DNA from 3 places in the Paenarthrobacter sp. NPDC090522 genome. Region 3 is predicted to be linked to each of the others. Evidence: riboswitches for the same ligand, from Rfam matches in the RefSeq annotation. Region 3 holds a riboswitch; each other region holds the start of a gene.
The links. A riboswitch is a leader RNA that binds a small molecule or an ion and turns the genes downstream of it on or off. The one in region 3 is predicted to bind cyclic di-AMP.

Region 1 (6,815 bases), on a different contig from region 3:
TCCCAAGGCCACATACGCGGCCTGTACCTCCTTGGCGACTTCCGGCGGAATCCCTGCCTCGAGGACCAAGGACCGGGCACGGGCCGCAAGGGAGTTGAGGCGGGCAGGGTCCGGGCCGGTCGGGGAGCCGTCGCGCACCGGCGTCGCGCCCGTCGGGGCACCGCCCGAAGCGGCAGGTTCCGGGCCGGTCGTGGCGCGAGCGCCCGTCGGGTCCGGGCCGGAAGCGGCAGCCTCCATTGCATCGAAGACCCCCTCCATTCCGGCGGATGCCAGCGAATGGCGGTAGGCCGCCGTCGTCAGGCAGAAGCCCGGAGGCACCGGCAGCCCGGCCGCCGACAGTTCGCCAAGGTTGGCGGCCTTACCGCCAACATCCGCCAGCATGCCTGCCCGGATCTCCTCCAGCGGCAGGATGAACGCGGAACCGCCAGCATCCTGCGACGGCTCTTGTGCTTTTGCCCATGGTTCCTTTTCCCGTGCGCCGGGATCCTGGCCGTCCATCGACCGGCGCCGTTACCTTATGCAGCCCCGAGCATGGGACCGAAGTTGGCCCGATCGGCAAGCCGCGGGTCCTCCCGGTCCGGGACCACCAGCACAGGACCCTTGGCGTGGTGAAGGACGCCGTCGGACGTAGAGCCAAGGAGCATCCCGGCAAAACCGCCGCGGCCCCGGGTACCCAGCACCACAAGCTCAACGCCCCTGCTTGCTTCCACCAGGACATCCACGGGTGAGCCGTCGGTCAGTTCGGTTTCCACGGTCAGTTTGGGGAAGTGGCTGCGCAGCCAGGCGACGCCTGCGTCCAGTTGCACCTTGATGTCCGCGAACAGTGCATCCCTGTCCAGCGGCGCGGGAACCCAGGCGAGGGAGCCGCTGTATTGCGGGACGGCACAAATGACCCGGAGCTTGGCTCCCATTCGTTCTGCCTGCTCGGCAGCTTCCAAAACTGCGATGCGGGCCTGCTCGGAACCATCGACGCCTACCACTACGACGTTCTCCACCGTGCGCGGACCGGCCTTGGCGTGCTCGGCCTTGATGTGGCGGTCCTCGGTGTTCTCCCCGAGGCGATCGGCGCAGTACAACGGCACCGTAACCGTGGGGCATTTTGCGTGGGCCGGGAGCGCGCTGCTCACCGAACCCAGGAGCCGCCCAACGAAACCTCCCCGGCCCCGGCTTCCGAAGACCAGCAATGCGGCCTCGGTTGAAAGGTCCAGCAACACCCCGGCGGCATCTCCATTCTCCACGGAGGCATCCACGTCCAGGTCATAGCCGGCCACCTTGTCCATGGCCTGTTTGACGATTGCTTCCGCACCCTCGCGGATGACGGAATCGTCCACGGTGGCGTAACCGCCGTCCAGGCCGGAGGCCGCGAAAATCGGCACTGAATAGGCCGTGACGATATGCAGGGGAAGTTGGCGGCGTTCAGCCTCGCGGGCCGCCCACACCAAAGCGCATTGACCGTGTTCCGAGCCGTCTACTCCGACGACGATTCCACCGGGTGCAACGGCTTCTCCGTCGCCGCTCCGGGGTTCTTCAACGTGACTGCCGTGCTGGTCCATGGGGCCCGCCTCTCCACCTGCTGCTTTTGTTCCGGTCATTCTGCCAGAGGTTTCACCCGCAAGGTGACACGCCCGGCCTGGTGCGAATATCCGGGGAAGGAGAAGTTCAGGGCATCCCCTTCCACTGCCCACTATTCTCGGTTGCCAAGGCCGAATCAAGGCGACTTTTCGCCCGCCGCATAACGGTCCGGGCTCGGTTTCAGGTGTGGTTGCCGGACTCTGGATGAACAAGTAAAAACACGCTGCCATTGAGGCTATCCACGGCCCCAAAAGTTCTGTAGTGTTCGAGTCACCGAATGGCCGGCAAGCGTGTTCCAGGACACACCCGGCCATTTGTTTGCGGACGCTGGGGGAGCTTGGACGCGAAACAACGCGATGCCTTCGGGCACACACGTCAAGGAGGAACCAAGCAGTGTCACTCACGCCTGATTCCGGCACAGAGCGCACCACCACCGTGGTGATTGGAGCCGGGCTTTCCGGCCTGGCCGTGGCCAGCGAGCTCAGCCGCTACGGCGTTGGCTCAATTGTGGTGGACGGGTTTGGATCCCTGTCCACATCCGGTCCCTCCGTCCACACGGGAATGCTGCAGCGCTGCGATGCTGCCGACCCCGCGGCCATGCTGGAACGCAACCAGATCCTCCGGCACTTGCGGAACTACGCAGCCAGCCATCAGCTCGACGTGCGGAGCACCACCAAGGCGGTGCGCCTGGACTTCCTGGGAGCCAGCCAGGGCCTGCAACTCGGCGAGCGGAGCGTGGCGGACCTTTCGACTCCCGGCATTGGCGTCCCCGGCCTGGCAACGGCGGGCCTCGCCCCGTTCGAGCCGGCACCTCGACAGTGGGCCGTACACACGGCCAGCGGCATCCTCCTGGCGGACCACATCGTTGTGACGCGTTGCGCCCAAAGCCAGTTGCGCCGGATGTTGGCCGAACTGGGCATCGCGATCGGGCAGAACCTCGTGGCAGCCATGCGGGCGGTGGGGATGCACCTTGTTGGCGTCGGAGAGCTCATCACCCCTACGCCCAAGGAAGTGCTCCGCCAGGCAAAGGCAGTGGGACAGGCCATCTCGTCGAAGGTGGCGCTCCCGGCAGGACCGGGCATCGCGATCGCCTGAAACTGGCACGGCCAGCGCCGCGGCTGCCAGACCACACCGGCATGCCCGCTGTCCTGAGCAACGAGTGAACCCTTAATAACCACAGGCCGGCACCCGGAGAGCAATCTCTCCCAGGTGCCGGCCTTGGTGGTGTTTAAGCGTGAAGCTTAGGCGCCAGCGCGTACGTACGTGATGGGGCCGGTTGCGGTCAGCCAGCTGATCGGGTGGATGCCGGTCTGGTTGCCGTTGATGCCGCCACTGATGGCCTGGCCGTTGCCGATGTAGATAGCAACGTGGCCGGACTGGACAATCATGTCGCCGGGCTGGGGATCGCTGACTACCTTGCCGTAGTTCAGGAACTGCATCGGAGCGAGGTCACCCACGGGGATGCCTGCCGAGCCGAGTGCGCGCTCCACCATGGCGGTGCAGTCCTGCATGATGCCGATCTGGGCGTAAGCCGAAGCAACCATGGCTGCGTTGACACTCCCGGCAGGTGCTGCTGCTGCAGGAGCCGCGGCGGCGGGAGCAGCCGCGGTAGCTGCAACGGTAGCCTTGGCCGTGGTGGCAGCCGCAGTGGTTGCCTTCTTGGCCGGAGCCGCAGCCACGGGGGCCGGCTTCTCGATCACGGGAGCTGCCACGGAGGAAACCGCGGGGCGCTCGAAGTTGATGGTGGCAGTTGCAGCTGCGGTGACCACCTTGTTGGGGGTCTCCGCAACGGTTTCGGCAACCGTCGCCGGGCTGGAGTCACGCTGGACCGGGGCCTGTGCGGGGGTCTCGGCAGCGTGGGCGGCAATGGAGCCGGTCAGGACAAGGCCGGAAGCCGCAGCAATAACGGCTGCCTGGCGGCCAGCGCCCGAAGCGTTGCTGGCAACGGCCTTGGAGATGGAGATGAACGGATTGGGACGTGCGATGTCCGCCTTACGACGGCCGCGAAGAATGCGTGAAGACATGAAAAAGCCTCTCCCGATGCCTGCGAGGTTAGCTGTCGGATTCGGATGGGAGTCACCCGGTCACTATCCCCCGCTGTTCAGCGGAAGCTTCGTGACTTCACCCCAAGGCGCGCTCAATGGCGGCCTAAAATGGGTTCCCCGTCTCTGCCGTAGGTTTGTCTGCGAACGGATTCCGGACTGCGGCAGAGCTAGGCAATCAGGCCGGAAGTGCCCCAAATAGGGATCGGGCACAGGTACTACCGTAACGGATGATCACGCCAAAGTCACATTTGAGTAACGAGGAGTTGGCTTTGCGCGTGTCGCGGTAACCCTTTCGAGATTTTCGCAGGTATGTAGAAAACCGCGTCATTCCGCGGAATTATCGCCCTCGGCCTCGTTGGAAGCGGCCAACTTCCTGCGGGCTGTAACAGCCAGGAAAACCACCAGGCCGACTGCCACCACGGCGAGGCCCACAATGCTCCACGGGAAGGGCTGGGAGGCGGCCGGAGCCGACTCGCCGGAGCCGGTCCCCGGAGCTGCCGTTCCTGCGCTCGGAACCACCGCTCCCGATGCCGAAGCGGACGGCGAGGCGCCCGCGGAGCCGTCTGCCGCCGTCGTGCTTCCCGTGGTGGCCGTGAACTTGAAGGTGCCCTCAATGGGGTGCGAATCGGAGCTGACCACGCGCCACACCACCGTGTACTCGCCGGCCGGCGCTCCCGGGCGCAACTTTTGGACTGCCTGGTTGTCGATGATTTCGACGGCGCCGTCAGCCCAGTTTTCGCCGCCCGCGGTGACCGTCACCCCGGAACCGATGGCCAGCGGACGGTTGTTGAAGGTGATGGAGACCGACGCCGGGACTGCCGCCACGGTGGCTCCGTTGGCCGGAGTGGTGGACTCGGCGACGTCGTGCGCGGACGCGGGGGCGGCACCAAAAAGTACCGCCGAGGCGAAGGCAAGGGCGGCAACGACGGCGGCCAGAAGCGGGCGGATGGTACGCATGGGGCGGTTTCTCCTAATGTTGGCTTCCTTACAGACTAGGCGAATCGTCCGGGCGCCCCGTAGCCGCGGGCATAGGATTTGAGAGCACACTCACCCGATCCCCGGAGACCTTCATGCTTAAACAAGGTTCTGCCATAGACCGCTACTTCAAGATTTCCGAACGTGGTTCCACGTACTCACGGGAAATCCGTGGCGGGTTCGCGACCTTCTTTGCCATGAGCTACATCGTGGTCCTGAACCCCCTGATCCTCTCCGGAGCCGACTCCAGCGGAGCCTCACTGGGCTTCACGGCAGTTGCAGCCACCACCGCGTTCGTTGCGGGCATCCTGACCATCCTCATGGGAGCCTGGGCCAAGCACCCGTTCGCGGTGGCCACGGGCCTGGGAGTGAACGCCTTCGTTGCCGTCACCGTCGCTTCACACCCGGGGCTGACGTGGCCGGACATGATGGGCCTCGTGGTCTTGTCCGGCCTCACCATGTTGATCCTGGTCCTCACGGGCTTCCGCACCGCTGTGTTCAAAGCAGTCCCGGAAGCCCTCAAGACCGCGATCGTGGTGGGCATCGGCCTGTTCATTGCCCTGATCGGCCTGGTCAACGCCGGTTTCGTCCGGCGCATCCCCGACGCCGCCGGAACCACGGTTCCCCTGGGACTCGGCGTGGACGGCAAGCTCATGGGCTGGCCAACACTGGTGTTCGCCGTCGGCCTGATCCTGACCATCGCCTTGGTGGTCCGCAAGGTCCGCGGCGCGATCCTGATCGGCATCGTCGTGTCCACCGCGTTGGCGGCGATCCTGGAATTCACCCTGCACATCGGCCCGAGCTTCGACGGCAAGAACGTCAACCCGCGCGGCTGGTCCCTCGTGGCACCGACGCTCTCGGAATGGGGCGCTCCGGACCTTTCGCTGATCGGCAAGGCGAACCCTTTCGGCGCTTTTGAACATCTAGGCTTCATCGCCGCAGCCCTGCTGGCCTTCGTGATCCTGCTCAGTATCTTCTTCGACGCCATGGGCACCATGGTTGGCCTGGCCAACGAGGCGGGAACCGTCGACGAGCACGGCAACATCCCCAATGTGGACCGCGTGCTCCAGGTGGACGCCCTCGGCGCGATTGTTGGTGGCGGCGCGTCCGTCTCGTCCAACCAGATCTTCGTCGAGTCCGGAGCCGGCATCGGCGAAGGTGCGCGGACCGGCCTGGCGTCCATCGTGACCGGTGTGCTGTTCCTGGTGGCCATGTTCTTCACGCCGCTCATCAACCTGGTTCCGTTCGAAGCCGTCGCCCCCGCGCTGGTGGTGGTGGGCTTCATGATGGTGTCCCAGGTGGGCAAGATCGACTGGCAGGACTGGGGCGTGGGCATCCCGGCGTTCTTGACCATCGCCCTCATGCCGTTCACGTACTCGATCGCCAACGGCCTCGGGGCGGGCTTCATCTCCTACGTCCTGATCCGTACCTTCCAGGGCCGCGCCCGCGAAGTGCACCCGCTCATGTGGGCTGTTGCAGCGGCGTTCCTGCTGTTCTTCGGCATTGGCACCGTTGAGGAACTGCTGGGCGTGAAATAGGCATTCCGGTATTTCAGACACTCCGGACGCGGAACTGCTGGCTTTGGCAGTCCGGGTCCGGTGTGCTTTAAGCATGGAAACCAGCGCCTTCACCGTAGACACCACCCCCAGGCCGTGGACCGGACGCTTCGACGGCGACGGCGACGAACACCGCCGGTGGTGGCAGGCCGTGGCTCCCCATGCTCCGGAGGCCGCCGCAGCCGCCTCGCGCCCCGCCGTCGTGCTTGGTTTCTGCAGCGACGCCGGCGTGAAGCGCAACAAAGGGCGCGTGGGTGCCGCCGCAGCTCCGGCCGCGATCCGTGCCGCGCTGGGTCCTTTGGCCTTCCACCTGGACCGCGACGTTTTCGACGCCGGCGACGTTGTGGTCGAGGGCGACGCCCTGGAAGCAGGCCAGGAGCGGGCAGGACGCGCCATTGCGGGACTGCTCGACGGCGGCAACCTCACCGTGGTGCTGGGCGGCGGGCACGAGACCGCGTTTGCCAGCTACCTGGGCGTTGCCGGATCGGAGGCCGTGCGCAGCGGAAAACGTTTGGGCGTGCTGAACCTCGATGCCCACTTCGACCTGCGGGATGAGCCGACACCGAGCTCCGGAACCCCGTTCCTCCAGATGGCCCAGGAGGAGGCCGCCGCGGGGCGCGAACTGCAGTACGCCGTCGTGGGTATTTCCGAACCCAACAACACGCGG
Region 2 (6,815 bases), on a different contig from region 3:
GCATGGTGGCCCTGTTCGGGGGCCTCCGTCATTCGGTTTCGGCCCCGGGCTCCGCATACTGCTTGGCTACTTGGCGGGCAAGGTCGAGGGCGGCGGCCATGGCGGCGTCGTCGTTGGCCTGGCCGATGCCGCGTGCCATTCCAGCCGCGTACCCCGCGATGAATGTGGTCAAAGGCGCCGCGGGACGCACCACGGAGTGCGCGGCCACGCCGGCGACTGCAAGGATTTCGTTGACGTCCACGTCTACGCCCTCAAGCTCAAACGCCTGCAGCAGTGTGCGGCACCATTCCTCGAGTGTCTCGTCCTGGCTTTTCACGTCCGCCTCCAAGTCGTTGTCAATGCCCAGGGCCGCTGCGTCCTCCCACGTATCCACGTCGTCCGTGGAGCCATCGGGAACGGCAACAGCCAGCACGTTCAGCCTAGCAAGCAGCTTGAAGACAGATGCGTTCGTTAACGACCGGGCTGCAGCGACTTCGCGTTCCAGGGCCTGTGTGCTGTAGATGCCAAGGAGGGGCTGTTGCCTGCCATCGGAAGACACAGCCATGGCTCCCTCGGTGCCATGGTGCCCCGCAACTTCCTCAAGGATGGCAGCCACTCCCCGTGAGGCATGCGGCATATCGCAGGCCAGCACCAAGGTCCACGGTGCCGGATCAGTGGCCCCAAGAACGGCAAGTCCCGCGGCAATGGCCGCCGCCGGTCCTGCGTAGGCGGGCTCCTCGCGCGCGGACAGTACCCCGTCCGGAAGGCCGTCCTGGCGCGGCCCCACCACCACAATCCGCGAAGCACCCCGGACGGAGTCCAGGGCATGCGAAAGGAGGCTCGCGCCGTCGTACCTTAAACCCGGCTTGGGCACGCCACCGAGGCGGGTGGCCCTGCCACCCGCCAGGATCACGGCGTTGAACTCCATCCGCCCAGATTACCCGTACGGCCGGAGCACAACAGAAATCGATCAGGCGGCGGATTCCGGCAAGAGGAACGGGTCCCAGTCCGGCGCAGGTTTCTCGAGTTCTTTGATCTGCCACATGGTTCCCGTGGGCACGCCGGGTGTGAAGCGAAGCTTCCAGCCCATCTCGGCGAGCGTCTGGTTGCTCTTGGCGTTATTGCATTTCAAGCACGCCGCAACCAGGTTTTCCCAGGAATCCGCGCCGCCCCTGGATTTGGGGTGGACATGGTCTATGGTGTGCGCTGTCTTGCCGCAATAGGCGCAGCGGTGGCCGTCGCGGCGGAGCACCCCGCGGCGGCTCACAGCGGTGATCCTGTTGTACCGGGGACGGATGTAGCGGTTGAGGAGAATCACGGACGGACGTCCCAGAATCTCCTGTGGCCCGACGACAGGTTCGCCGCCTTCGGCCACTACGCTAGCTTTTCCAGTCAGCACAAGGACCAGCGCCCGGCGGAAGGTGACTACCGCCAGCGGTTCATATCCAGCATTCAGAACGAGTGTGCGCATGCACGTACCTCTTCACGGCCGCACCCGTCAGGGGCACGAGGGCCGGCTGCCCTCTGCATGTACGGGCTGTGGATCGACACCATAAGGGTAAGCACTTATATGCCGTATCAACGAATTTTCGGGCCTGTTCCCGTGCAGTGTCGGCGAATGTTCATGTGCGGGACACCTTGCACGGCCCTCCGCGCGGGGCTTAAAGCGGAACACCCCGCAGGTATTCCTGCGGGGTGTTCAAAGAATCTGTATCAGCCGTTCACACGGATGAAGACCGGGCCGGAGCCGACGTTCACACTGAAGAGTGCAGTGGTGGACCCGTTCCATCCACCGTGTACTGCCATGCCGTTACCGACGTAGACGGCGATGTGTGCCATTCCGCCGTAACCACCGTTGGCGTAGTACGCGAGGTCGCCCGGCTGGGCTTCGGCGGCGCTGACGGTGCGGCCCAAGGAGAGGTAGCCCGCCGGCCAATCGTGGAAGTTGATACCCACGGCCGCCAGCGAATTGGTGACCAACATGGTGCAGTCCTGGGTCACTCCCAGCTGGGCGTAGGCTGCAGCGGCGATGGCTGCCCCGAGGCCACTGGAAGCTGCAGGAGCCTTGGCGGCCGCCGTTGCTGAGTTGTCCACTGCCAATGTGGCGGTCGCGCCGGTAGCCGTGGAGCCGGATGCGGCTTTCGCTGCGGGCTTCTCGACGACGGGAGCCGGAGCTTCCACCGTGGTCACAACCGGGCTCTCGTAGGAGATGGCCACGGTGGAGTCGGCAGCGATGGTGGACTGCGTGACTGCCTGGACATCAAGGGCTGTGGTGGCCGTGGATTCACGCTGGACGTTGGTATCGGCGGCGTTCGCAGCAACGCCACTGGTCAAGACCAGTCCTGAAGCGGCAGCGATAACGACTGCCTGGCGGCCGACGCCACCGGCGTTGTTGCTGACAGCCTTCGCGATCACGGCAAGGGAGCTGGTCTTGGGGGCCTCAGCTCGGTGCCGTGCAACCTTGTGTGCACTGGTCATTTTTTAATCTCTTTTCGTTTCCGCACGCGGTTGGGGCACGCGCGGTTTGCGGGCAAGCCAGCACTTGGGGGGCATGCTGGCGTACCCCGAACGGGGTTTTAGCGGAGGGTGAAGAATGAAGACGTGCCGGTGGAAGCCACCGAGTGGAGCAAGGTTCCCTGGCTCGGGTTGAGAGCGCTGATCATCATGCCGTTGCCGACGTAGATGCCTACGTGTGCGCCGCCGTTCTGCATGACCAGGTCACCCGGCTGCGGCGTGCTGGTGGCCTTCATGGCAGTCCAGGCGTTGACGCGGGGAATGCTGATGCCGGCCTGGGCGTAGACCCACTGGGTGAAGCCGGAGCAGTCCCAGCCGTTGGGAGTGGTGCCGCCCCAAACGTAGGGGTGGCCGATGCCCGTGTAGGCGATCGCGGCGAGGCCGGAGGCTGCGGCGCTGGAGGCCGTTTCCTTGGCGTCGGAAGACTGTGCGGTGAGCGAGCCTGCAGCCTGGCTGCCAGTGGTCTGGTTACCAGCTGTCTGGGAGCGCTGGGTGGTCTGCGACGCGCGCTGGACCTTCGGGGCTTCCTTGGTGGCCACGACGGGGCTCTCGAAGGAAACAGTGGCCGTGGGCTCTGCAGTGACAACCTCGGTGGTGAGGAGCTGCTGCGTGCTCGTCTCGGCCTTGGAAACATCGGTGTCCGCTGCCTGGGCCGGGAGGCCGACGCTGAGGACGAGGCCGGAGGCTGCGGCGAGAACTGCGGCCTGGCGGCCAACGGTTCCGGCATTCGCTGAAACAGCCTTCGAAAGAGTGTTCAACGGGTGAACCGTCTCGGCGCGGTGGCGCGCAGGGGTAGTGCGTGATGACACGTAGGTAGCCTCTCCCAATGCCTGCGAGGTGAGCTGTCGGATTCGGATGGGAGTCATCCGGCCACGCGCTTCGAGAAGCTTTGTGACTTAACCCCAAGGCCTTCTCTCGAAGACCAAAAGTGGTTCCCCCGCCCCTGCCAGACGAATTTTGCGAACGGATCCTGAGTGGTGGCAGAGCTAGGCAATCCACTCAAGTGCATCGGCCCCCTAAAAAGCCGATGCGCTTTAGACGGTACAACAGTTGAAAGCGAATGTCACATTCAGGTCACGGGGTGTGTCGCGAATGCGAGAGACGACCATCGACTTTGCTTAGAGCCAGCCCATGGGGTCAACAACTTCGCCGTTGACCTGGACCTCGAAGTGCAGGTGGCAGCCCGTGGAGGCGCCCGTGGTGCCGCTCAGGGCTACAACGTCACCGCGGCTGACAGTCTGGCCAACCTTGACGTTGAAGGACGACAGGTGGTTGTACGTGGTCTCAAGGCCATTGCCGTGATCCACCACAACGCGGTTGCCTCCGCCGTACTCGTGCCACCCGGCAAACGTGACCTTCCCGGCGGCGGCAGCGTGGACCTGGGTGCCACACTGGGCAACGAAGTCCTGGCCGCGGTGGAAGTCGCCGGTGCCACCGGTCAGCGGGCTGACGCGGTATCCGAACGGAGAAGCGGTTGTCAGCGTGTCCAGCGGACTTCCAAGGGTGCCCTTGGAGGAACTGGCCTGGATGCTGCCAACGGACTGGGCGCTGAGCAGCTGCTTTAGCTTGCCGTCGGGATCGGCCTTGGTGGCCACCGCCGCACGGCTGAAGTCGATTTTTGCCGATGCTTCCGCGGAAACCTCAGGCTGGCTGCCGCCGGATACGGCAAGGGCAGCTTCTGTTTGGCCCGACTCGGAGGTGGCCATGACGGGGCTTGTGGCCGGCAGACCGACAGTGAGGGCGAGGCCTGTGGCGGCCAGGGCCACCCCGGCTTTCTGCCCTACGCCACTGGCTGCGGCGAAATCGGCAACCTGGCGCAACGGGCTCTTACGGCGGCGCACCTGACGCTGGGTGTCGCGCGGCCGGATCTCCGTTACGACGCGGGCTGGCCGCAGCTCAGCAGCGGGGCCGGACGCGCGTCGGCGGCCCCTGACGTTCTGCGATGTCAAACTCTGTTCCTCTCTAGAAAGCCTGCGAAGTTAGCTGTCGGATTCGGATCAGAGAGTGCAAAGACCCGGCCCGCACGCAGCGCATACGGCACACAGGTATCCCGGAGGAAATTGCGTAAGTAGGCACTGCTGCTGCGGACTTCACCCCAAGGCTGCTTCTTCAGGCAGCCAATGGTGGTTCCCCCGCCTCTGCCAGTAGTGGATAACACCCCTGATCTGCTGGCAGAGCTCGGCTCCAGATCAGGTAACGCTTTGGTATCGGCGCTAGTAGATAACTATAGGGGATTAAAGCCTTCGGTAATAAATTCGTTATCTTCCGCGGCGCCGCTTTCCGGGGTGGGCCTTTAGCACCTTTCGGCGGAAACTGCAGGTCACGCCGTTCTACCCGACTCTGGTAGTGAGATCAGACACTCCGGCCGGGACACAAGTGAGGCACCCATCCTTTTCGGGAGAGGTGCCTCGGAAGTCCTACGTTCAGCCAACCGCCACGAAGACGTGGGCTGCAACTTCGGGGGGCAGTTCCAGGGCGCCCTCGATGCCGGGGACGCGGACGGAGATGTACTCCCCTACCTGCGCCAACGAAACTGCCGCGCCCGGGCGGATCCCGCCTTCATCGAGTTGGGTCAGGAGTTCAGGCTCGACCTGGATGGGTTCGGCCAACCTGCTCACCACAACCCGTGAGTCCGTGGCGTAGCCGTCCATTGCCTGGATGAGGTTGACGTCGCCCTTGAGGGAGATCTGGCTGGCCCGTCCACCGAGTGCTTCCAAGCCCGGGATCGGGTTTCCGTACGGCGACTCGGTGGGGTGCTCAAGCAACTCGTACAGCCGGCGTTCAACCCGCTCACTCATCACGTGCTCCCAGCGGCAAGCCTCGTCATGCACATAGGCCCAGTCCAGGCCGATGACATCGGCCAGGAGGCGCTCGGCCAGGCGGTGCTTGCGCATCACTTCGGTGGCCCGCTTCCGGCCAACCTCGGTCAACTCCAGGTGGCGGTCATTGGACACGACCACCAGGCCGTCGCGCTCCATGCGGCCGATGGTCTGGGAAACAGTGGGACCGGAATGGCGCAGGCGCTCGGCAATGCGGGCCCGAAGAGCAACGATGTTCTCTTCCTCAAGCTCCAAAATGGTCCGAAGATACATCTCAGTGGTATCGATCAGATCCGTCATCCAGCTCAGCTCTCCTCGAACGCAGTTCTCGCGTAGTGTCCACCGTACCGCGTCCAGACGAGGCGGTCGGTCCCGCGGCGCCGCCCCATGACGCCTCCTCCAGCTTAGCTTATTTGGAATTACTCTGAATAATCCTCCTTCGCGTTCCCGCGCTCCCGGACTGCACCGTTCCACGTGGCGGACTATGACAACCGCAGGTTCCTGCCCGCGCGCCGTGTCAGGCAGAATTGGGGTGTCGAAGGAGCAGTTGATGCCACCTGCCACGACCCATCTTTGACCGATACCCATTGGAGCCACCCGTGAGCGACAACAGCATCACCATTCCCGCCGACCTGCTGCCCAAGGACGGACGCTTCGGCGCAGGACCGTCCAAGGTCCGCCCGGAGCAGGTCGAAGCCCTGTCCGCCGCAGCCACCACCATCCTTGGCACGTCCCACCGCCAGGCACCGGTGAAGAACCTCGTGGGGTCCGTCCGCGAAGGCCTCAGCACTTTCTTCCGCGCCCCGGAGGGCTACGAGGTTGTCCTCGGCGTCGGCGGTTCCACGGCGTTCTGGGATGTCGCAGCGTTCGGCCTGGTGGAGAAGAAGGCCCAGCACCTCTCCTTCGGCGAGTTCGGTTCCAAGTTCGCGGCGGCCACCAACAAGGCTCCCTTCCTGGACGCTTCCTCCATCATCAAGTCCGAGCCGGGCACCCGTCCGTCGCCGCAGGCCGAGGCCGGGGTGGATGTCTACGCCTGGCCACAGAACGAGACGTCCACGGGCGTCTCAGCTCCGGTCAAGCGCGTTGACGGCGCAGACGAAGGCTCGCTGATCGTGGTGGACGCAACCTCTGCCGCCGGTGGCCTGGACGTGGACGTCGCGGAGTCCGACGTGTACTACTTCGCGCCGCAAAAGAATTTCGCTTCCGACGGCGGCCTGTGGCTGGGCCTCTTCTCCCCCGCCGCGCTGGAGCGCGCTGCCCGGGTGAAGGCCAGCGGCCGCTGGATCCCCGACTTCCTGGACCTCCAGACAGCGATCGACAACTCCAAGCTGAACCAGACCTACAACACGCCGTCGTTGTCCACGCTGGTCACGCTGGACGCCCAGGTGCAGTGGCTCAACAGCAACGGTGGCCTGGATTTCGCCAGCAAGCGCACGGCGGACTCCGCCAGCCGCGTGTACTCCTGGGCCGAGGCCTCCGAGTACGCCACGCCCTTCGTGGCCA
Region 3 (6,815 bases):
GGACGTACCCGGGTGCCTGCTGGGCGCCCTGGGAACCGGGGGCATAGCCCGGACGGTTGCCGAAACCGGGGCGCAGGCCGGCATTGGAAGCGGCCTTATTGGCGTTACGGACAGAGATGTGGACGTATCCGGATGCAACTGACATGGAGTGCTTACCTCAAAAGTGAATAGCCGTCATCGCGGCTTCGAATGCTGGTTGTCCCCGCAATGAGTCTGGGGAGGGGCGCCCAACGTTGGGCAAGGGGGCGAATGCCTGAAACTTCTTTGGGGTGGAAAGTTAGGCTTGCATTCGACAACAGCGGGTCTCGTCGCCAGCGGGTGTGCTGGACCAGATTGCTGCGGCTGCAGGTGCTGTTGAGTTCTTGTTCACATTGGAAGTGTGCAACGTAACAAAGGCAACACGCAAGTAACAATGTGCCAAACCGTCCACATCCTGAGACATCCGGCACTATTGTGCCTCAAATCACAATTCAGCGAGCCCCTAAAATGAACGCCATTCCATTCGTCCGATGCCCGAAATATTGAACATGCAGTGAACTTTCTTCGACGAATAGTGCATTATGGCCTTCGCGATTTTCCAACCTCCTGCGGCCATGGAATCTCACGATCTGAAACAGTTACTGACCAGTCGCAACTCGACTCCGTCTCGATTTTAGTGGCCCGAATCTGCTACAAGCGGTAGAAACGGGCCACACCGTCCGGCTGGCAGCTCAGGACGTGGTGCCCGAACCCGTCGTCGAGCCCTGTCCGGAGGACGTAGTTGCCGTGGTGAGCCGGACGGAGGAGGCCGTGTAGGTGTCGCCGTCCTTGGTAGCCGTTACCCGCACTGTGGCGCCCGACTTGATGTCCGCGATGGTCAGGCTGCTGGTGGTGCTGCCCCGCTGCCTGGTGCCTTGGGCTACGGCTGTATCCGAACTGAGGACATACGTCCTGGAGAACCCATCGGAGCTCTTGACCGTCAGGGAAGTGGACGAAACCTCACTGACCGTTCCGAGCTGATCGGCCATGGTCACGTATTCGTTGTCCCGGAGGACCACGTACTCGGAATGGATGGCGGTGTTCAGGCCTCCGGCCATGCCCAAGCCGTCAGGCGACATGCCGCCCATCTGGCCGGGCATGCCCATGCCATTCTGGCCCGTTCCGCTCCCGTCCTGGCTGGTTCCCCCGGGTCCGAGGCCCTGTCCCGGGACGCCTTGCTGCGCACCGGCTCGGCCGGCCTGGCCCAAGGGCACGTTTGCCGCATCTGCCGAGCCGGCGTTGCCCAGGGAGTAGAAACCCGCAGCCGTTCCTGCGGCGACAACTACGGCAACGCCGGCAACGATCAGTGTCCGCTTGAGAGTCCAGCGGCCCTGCAGGGTTCCCTTGTCCTTGCCGGGCAGGGAGCTGCCCCAGCCGTTTGCGGGCGGAGCACCCCCGCCATTGGTGTTCGACGCCGGAGCTTTCCATCCGCTGTTGGCTGCGGTAGAGCCCGACGGCGAAGCTCCCCATCCGCTGTTGGCTGCGGTAGGGCCCGACGGCGGAGCTCCCCACCCACTGTTGGCTGCGGAAGGGCCCGACGCCGGAGCTCCCCACCCTGCCGACGGCTGGTTTCCGCCGGGCTGGGTAGCGACCTGCCGCGTTTCCTGGGTCGGCGCGCCGCCGGGTAGGTCTCTGCGGCCCTTCTGGGAATCTGCCTCGCCCCATGCCCACGAGGATCCGGGATTGGCTTCTCCGGGGCCGGGCTGCGCGGTTTCCTGCTTCGGTCCGGTATTTTCCCGGGGTGTGCCTTGGTTTCCCTGGGTGGTGCCCTGCGGGGCCGGGGACGTGGGGCCTTCGGGGTGCTGCTGCTCGTTCATGGTTCTCCAGATGGGGTTGTTGGTCCTCTTAGGCCCCAGAGTCTGCTGCCTGGCTGTGCGGAAGCTGTGTTGAGGAGCAGTCCCTCCTGTGACCTGTGGATTCGCGTGTTCCAGGACTCCCATCTCGCTAGTGTTGACTTCACAGGGTCCTCACAGGACCGGCAAAGCGCCGGCAAACCAGCAGATTGGAGAGTTGTCACATGGCATCCCCGCACTCCATGACCAACAACCTTCCCCAGCTCTCCCACCCGGACGGCTCCCCCATCCGCGCCCTGGTGGTGGACGACGAGCCGAGCCTCGCCGAGCTCATGAGCATGGGCCTCCGCATGGCCGGCTGGTCCGTCGCCGTGGCCGCAGACGGCCCCGAGGCCGTGAAGCTCGCTAAAGACTTCCGCCCGGACGTCCTGGTGCTGGACGTGATGCTTCCCGGATTCGACGGAGTTGAGGTCCTGAACCGGATCCGCGCGTTCGCCCCGGAAGTCCCCGCTCTCTTCCTCACCGCGAAGGATGCAGTACAGGACCGCATCGTTGGCCTGGCTGCGGGCGGCGACGACTACGTGACGAAGCCGTTCAGTATGGAGGAAGTCCTGCTGCGCCTTCACCGTTTGGTACAGCGTTCGGGTGTTGCCGCCATGGACACCGCAGAACTCGTGGTGGGCGACCTGACCCTAAACGTGGACACCCGCGAAGTAACCCGGGCCGGCGAGGACATCGCCCTCACGGCAACCCAGTTCGAGCTCCTGCGCTACCTCATGGAGAACCCCAAACGCGTGGTCAGCAAGGCCCAGATCCTCGACCGCGTGTGGGACTACGACTTCGGCGGGCAGGCGAACATCGTGGAGCTCTACATCTCCTACCTGCGCAAGAAAATCGAGGCCAACCACCCGCCCATGATCCACACCGTGCGTGGCGCAGGCTACGTCATCAAGCCCGCGGACTGAACCTTGACCACACTCTCAGGGGTCGCCCGGAAGACGCAGCGGAGCTGGCTGGACCCATCCACCTGGCATTTGCGGACCCGCCTGGTGCTCGTAGCCATGGCGCTGCTCGTTGCCATCTGCGGGGCGGTGGGAGTGGTGAGCTATGCGTCCATGGACATGGTGTTCAACCGGCAACTGGACCGGCAATTGGAGCAGGCGTCCAGCCGCGCGAACGACTTTGGCAGGCCACCCTCCAGCTACCCGAACGGCCGGCCGGACCCCCTCGAAGCTCGCGGGCAGGGCGCCGGCACCCTGAATGCGCGGATCAGCGGATCGACCGTCAGCAGCGCCGGGCTCATCGACGCTTCAGGGAACCGGGCAACGCTCTCCGCCGAAGACAAACAGGTCCTGCTGGACCTTCCCTTGGACAACCGACCCGTTGACCGATCACTGTCCAACGGCGACTACCGCCTGGTCGCCGTCAAAACGGCCTATGGGGACGTGATCGTGACTGGCCTGCCGCTCGCCGACAAACAAAGCACCGAAGCGTCCCTCGTCTGGACCATGGTGTTCGTATCGCTCGGTGGCTTGGTATTGATTGGGCTGGCCGGAACCGTCATTATCCGGCGGACCATGCGGCCACTGGAGCAACTGTCCGAAGTGGCCACCAAGGTTTCCCGCCTGCCCCTCGACGCCGGCGAGGTGGCCCTCGCGGTGCGCGTACCCCCGTCGGCTTCCCACCCCGGAACAGAGGTAGGCAGCGTGGGCTACGCCCTCAACCAGATGCTGAACAACGTGGCCAGCGCCCTCGAAGCCAGGCAGGAAAGTGAAACCAAAGTCCGGCAATTCGTTGCCGACGCCTCGCACGAGCTCCGCACGCCCCTTACGGCCATCCGGGGTTACACCGAGATGCTGCGGATGACCGAGAATTTCACCGAGGATGGCCGCAAGTCGCTGTCACGCGTCCAGAGCCAGTCGGAGCGGATGAGCACCTTGGTGGAGGACCTGCTGCTCCTGGCCCGATTGGATGAAGGGCAGCCTTTGAAGGTCACGGACGTGGACCTGACACAGTTGGTCATTGAAACCGTGACTGACGAGAAAGTCATGGCCCCGGACCACGTGTGGCAGCTCAAGCTTCCGGATGAGCCCATTACGGTCCGTGGAGACGGCACGCAACTTCATCAGGTGCTGGCCAACCTGCTGTCCAACGCCCGCAAGCACACCGATCCGGGCACCACTGTGGTCACCGGCGTCATGCTGAGCGCGGACGGGAGTGCAGTGGTCACCGTGACGGACAACGGGCCCGGTATTCCCGCGGATTTCCAGGGCCGCATCTTCTCCCGTTTTGCCCGGGCCGACGCGGCACGTTCGGGATCGGAGGGCACGTCGGGCCTGGGCCTGTCGATTGTCGAATCGATCGTCGGAGCACACGGTGGCAGCGTCGAAGTCACCTCAAAACCGGGGCGCACGGAGTTCGCCTTGCGCCTCCCCTCAGTGACCAGCGAACAGGTGTAACGAAACCGGCAAGGCGACGCACCGGCGTCGTGATCTCTGTTACCTAAATGTGACTTAAGCAAAATCCTCCTGTACCGTCGAAAGGGTGGGTCGCCCCAAGAGGCCCACACCCGGGATGCGCCGAGCTCTGCCACTTCCCGGAGTTCCGTTCTCATCGAGGCAGAGACGGGGGACCCAGAGTCTCCGGGCCAGGCATTGCGCCGGCCCTTGGGGTGAAGCCGCAGCTACGCGCGCGGCCGGATGACCTCATCCGAACCCGACAGCTAACTCCGCAGGCGCTGAGAGGTAATCACACATGTCTGAATTCAAGGATCAGACGCGCCATTCCGCGCGTCACCGCGACGAAAACGATGCTCCCCTGACCAAGTCGCAGGCCGTTCTGAAGAACGCCGCACGCCAGGGCAAGGCCGGCCACCGCATGTCGGTCGTAGCAGGTGTCGTTGCCGCCGCACTCGGCGTCGCTTCGCTGGGACAGGCCGCCAACGCCGCGTTCAACCTGCCGGAACTGAGCCAGGCAGCGCAGACCCAGGCCGCCGTACAGTCTGACCCGAACGCCAACGCTGCCTCAGACGCAGCTGCGGAAAAAGCTGCTGCGGATCGTGCAGCTTCGGCCAAGGCCGCAGCGGACCAGACAGCGGCCGCAAAGGCTGCAGCCGAGAAGGCCGCCGCCGACAAGGCAGCTGCAGACAAGGCTGCCGCAGACAAAGCCGCAGCAGACCAGGCGGCTGCAGCACAGGCCGCAGCCGAGAAAGCTGCTGCCGACGCCGCCGCCAAGGCTGCCGCTGACAAGGCAGCAGCAGCAGCTGCAGCCGCCGCTGCCGCGCCCAAGGCCGTGGACGATCCCGCCGCAGCCAAGGCCTACGCTGCCAGCATCCTGGCCAGCTACGGCTGGGGACCGGGCGAAATGACCGCCCTGAACACGCTGTGGGAGAAGGAATCCAACTGGCGCACCACGGCCACCAACGCTTCCAGCGGCGCATACGGCATTGTCCAGTCGCTTCCGGCTTCCAAGATGGCTACTGCCGGCGCCGACTGGCAGACCAACTACCAGACCCAGATCAAGTGGGGCCTGAACTACATCAAGGAACGCTACGGTTCGCCGTCCGCAGCCCTTGCCTTCCACTTGGCCAACAACTGGTACTAAGCCCGCAGGCTTTCCGATAGCCGCTCCTGTTCCCGCCGCGCGCATCAACCCCAACTGATGCGCACGGCAGGACCGGGGGCGGCTTTTCGCCTGTCCAGACGCCGCCACAGTTACACAGTCCCGTCACAGCTTCCGCCTAAAGCCCTCACAATCGGCGGATCCACTCTGGATGCATGACGCTCATAGATCCAGCCACCAGTGCGCTGCCGAGCCCCGCCCATGCGGGGCACTCCGCCGCTCCTGCCTTGCCCCACCGGCAGATGCGGCGCTCTCCCGTGGACACCCGGACCACAGTTCCCGTCCTGGACGTCACCGTTCCCGTCCACAACGAGGAAACGGACCTCGAGGAATGCCTGCGCCGCCTGCACGGACACCTCGTGGACACTTTCCCGCATTCCTTCCGCATCACGGTGGCGGACAATGCAAGCACGGACAACACCCTGAAGATCGCCGAGCGACTGGCCCGCGAACTCCCCGAGATTGCCGTCATGCGCTTCGAGGAAAAGGGCCGGGGCAACGCCCTCCGTCAGGTCTGGCTCGCGTCGCCTTCCCCCGTTCTGGCCTACATGGACGTGGATCTCTCCACAGACCTCGCCGCCTTGGCGCCGCTCCTGGCGCCCCTGATCTCCGGGCACTCGGACCTGGCCATCGGCACGAGGCTCTCCCGCAACTCCCGGGTAGTCCGTGGGCCGAAGCGCGAATTCGTGTCCCGCAGCTACAACGTCCTCCTGCACACCGTCATGGGTGCACGGTTCTCCGACGCGCAGTGCGGCTTCAAGGCCATCCGCGCGGACGTTGCCCACCAGATCCTCCCGCACACGCTGGACAACGCCTGGTTCTTCGACACCGAACTGCTGGTCCTCGCCGAACGCTGCGGACTCCGCGTCCATGAAGTCCCCGTGGACTGGACCGACGATCCCAACTCAAGCGTCGACGTCGTACGTACCGCACTGGCCGACCTGCGCGGAATGGCGCGCCTGACGCGCGACCTGGTCACCGGACGCATCCCCGTTCCCGAACTTCGTGCCGCCCTGGCGCGCGGACCACTCCCCGCTTCCTCACGGACCTCCGAGGCCACGCCGCGGACGAGCCTGTTCGGGCAACTGGTTCGCTTCGGATTCATCGGTGCTGTGTCCACCGTGGCCTACCTGGTGATTTTCCTGTTCTGCCGCAGTTTCATGGACCCGCAGCTCGCCAACTTCCTGGCGCTCATCATCACCGCCGTGGCCAACACCGCCGCCAACCGGCGCTTCACGTTCGGCATCCACGGCGGCAACCACGCACGGCACCACTTCGAAGGGCTGATCGTCTTTGGCATCGGCTTGGCGCTCACCTCCGGCGCGCTCGCCCTGGTGCATGGAAGCACGACGCCGGACCGCTGGGTTGAGGTGGCCACCGTGG

Region 1: linked by a shared signal. The riboswitch ahead of ACIQT2_RS21500 (NlpC/P60 family protein) and the one ahead of ACIQT2_RS20285 (hypothetical protein) in region 3 are both predicted to bind cyclic di-AMP.
Region 2: linked by a shared signal. The riboswitch ahead of ACIQT2_RS17280 (M23 family metallopeptidase) and the one ahead of ACIQT2_RS20285 (hypothetical protein) in region 3 are both predicted to bind cyclic di-AMP.

What each region holds. Positions count from the first base shown of each region.
Region 1 is NZ_JBIVXL010000024.1:31,323-38,137, forward strand. Features, by position in the region: gene ACIQT2_RS21485 (PEP/pyruvate-binding domain-containing protein) at 1-498, opposite strand, end outside; gene ACIQT2_RS21490 (universal stress protein) at 516-1,553, opposite strand; gene ACIQT2_RS21495 (FAD-binding protein) at 1,966-2,667, shown strand; gene ACIQT2_RS21500 (NlpC/P60 family protein) at 2,814-3,596, opposite strand; cyclic di-AMP (ydaO/yuaA leader) riboswitch at 3,600-3,791, opposite strand; gene ACIQT2_RS21505 (copper resistance protein CopC) at 3,942-4,574, opposite strand; gene ACIQT2_RS21510 (NCS2 family permease) at 4,688-6,130, shown strand; gene hutG (formimidoylglutamase) at 6,204-6,815, shown strand, end outside.
Region 2 is NZ_JBIVXL010000014.1:30,725-37,539, reverse strand. Features, by position in the region: gene ACIQT2_RS17305 (molybdopterin molybdotransferase MoeA) at 1-32, opposite strand, end outside; gene ACIQT2_RS17300 (NTP transferase domain-containing protein) at 29-907, opposite strand; gene ACIQT2_RS17295 (HNH endonuclease) at 950-1,450, opposite strand; gene ACIQT2_RS17290 (NlpC/P60 family protein) at 1,693-2,457, opposite strand; gene ACIQT2_RS17285 (C40 family peptidase) at 2,556-3,302, opposite strand; cyclic di-AMP (ydaO/yuaA leader) riboswitch at 3,307-3,465, opposite strand; gene ACIQT2_RS17280 (M23 family metallopeptidase) at 3,612-4,442, opposite strand; cyclic di-AMP (ydaO/yuaA leader) riboswitch at 4,447-4,687, opposite strand; gene ACIQT2_RS17275 (metal-dependent transcriptional regulator) at 4,917-5,612, opposite strand; gene serC (phosphoserine transaminase) at 5,912-6,815, shown strand, end outside.
Region 3 is NZ_JBIVXL010000020.1:28,592-35,406, forward strand. Features, by position in the region: gene ACIQT2_RS20265 (winged helix-turn-helix domain-containing protein) at 1-145, opposite strand, end outside; gene ACIQT2_RS20270 (hypothetical protein) at 711-1,835, opposite strand; gene ACIQT2_RS20275 (response regulator transcription factor) at 2,036-2,776, shown strand; gene ACIQT2_RS20280 (sensor histidine kinase) at 2,780-4,270, shown strand; cyclic di-AMP (ydaO/yuaA leader) riboswitch at 4,379-4,562, shown strand; gene ACIQT2_RS20285 (hypothetical protein) at 4,566-5,414, shown strand; gene ACIQT2_RS20290 (glycosyltransferase) at 5,588-6,815, shown strand, end outside.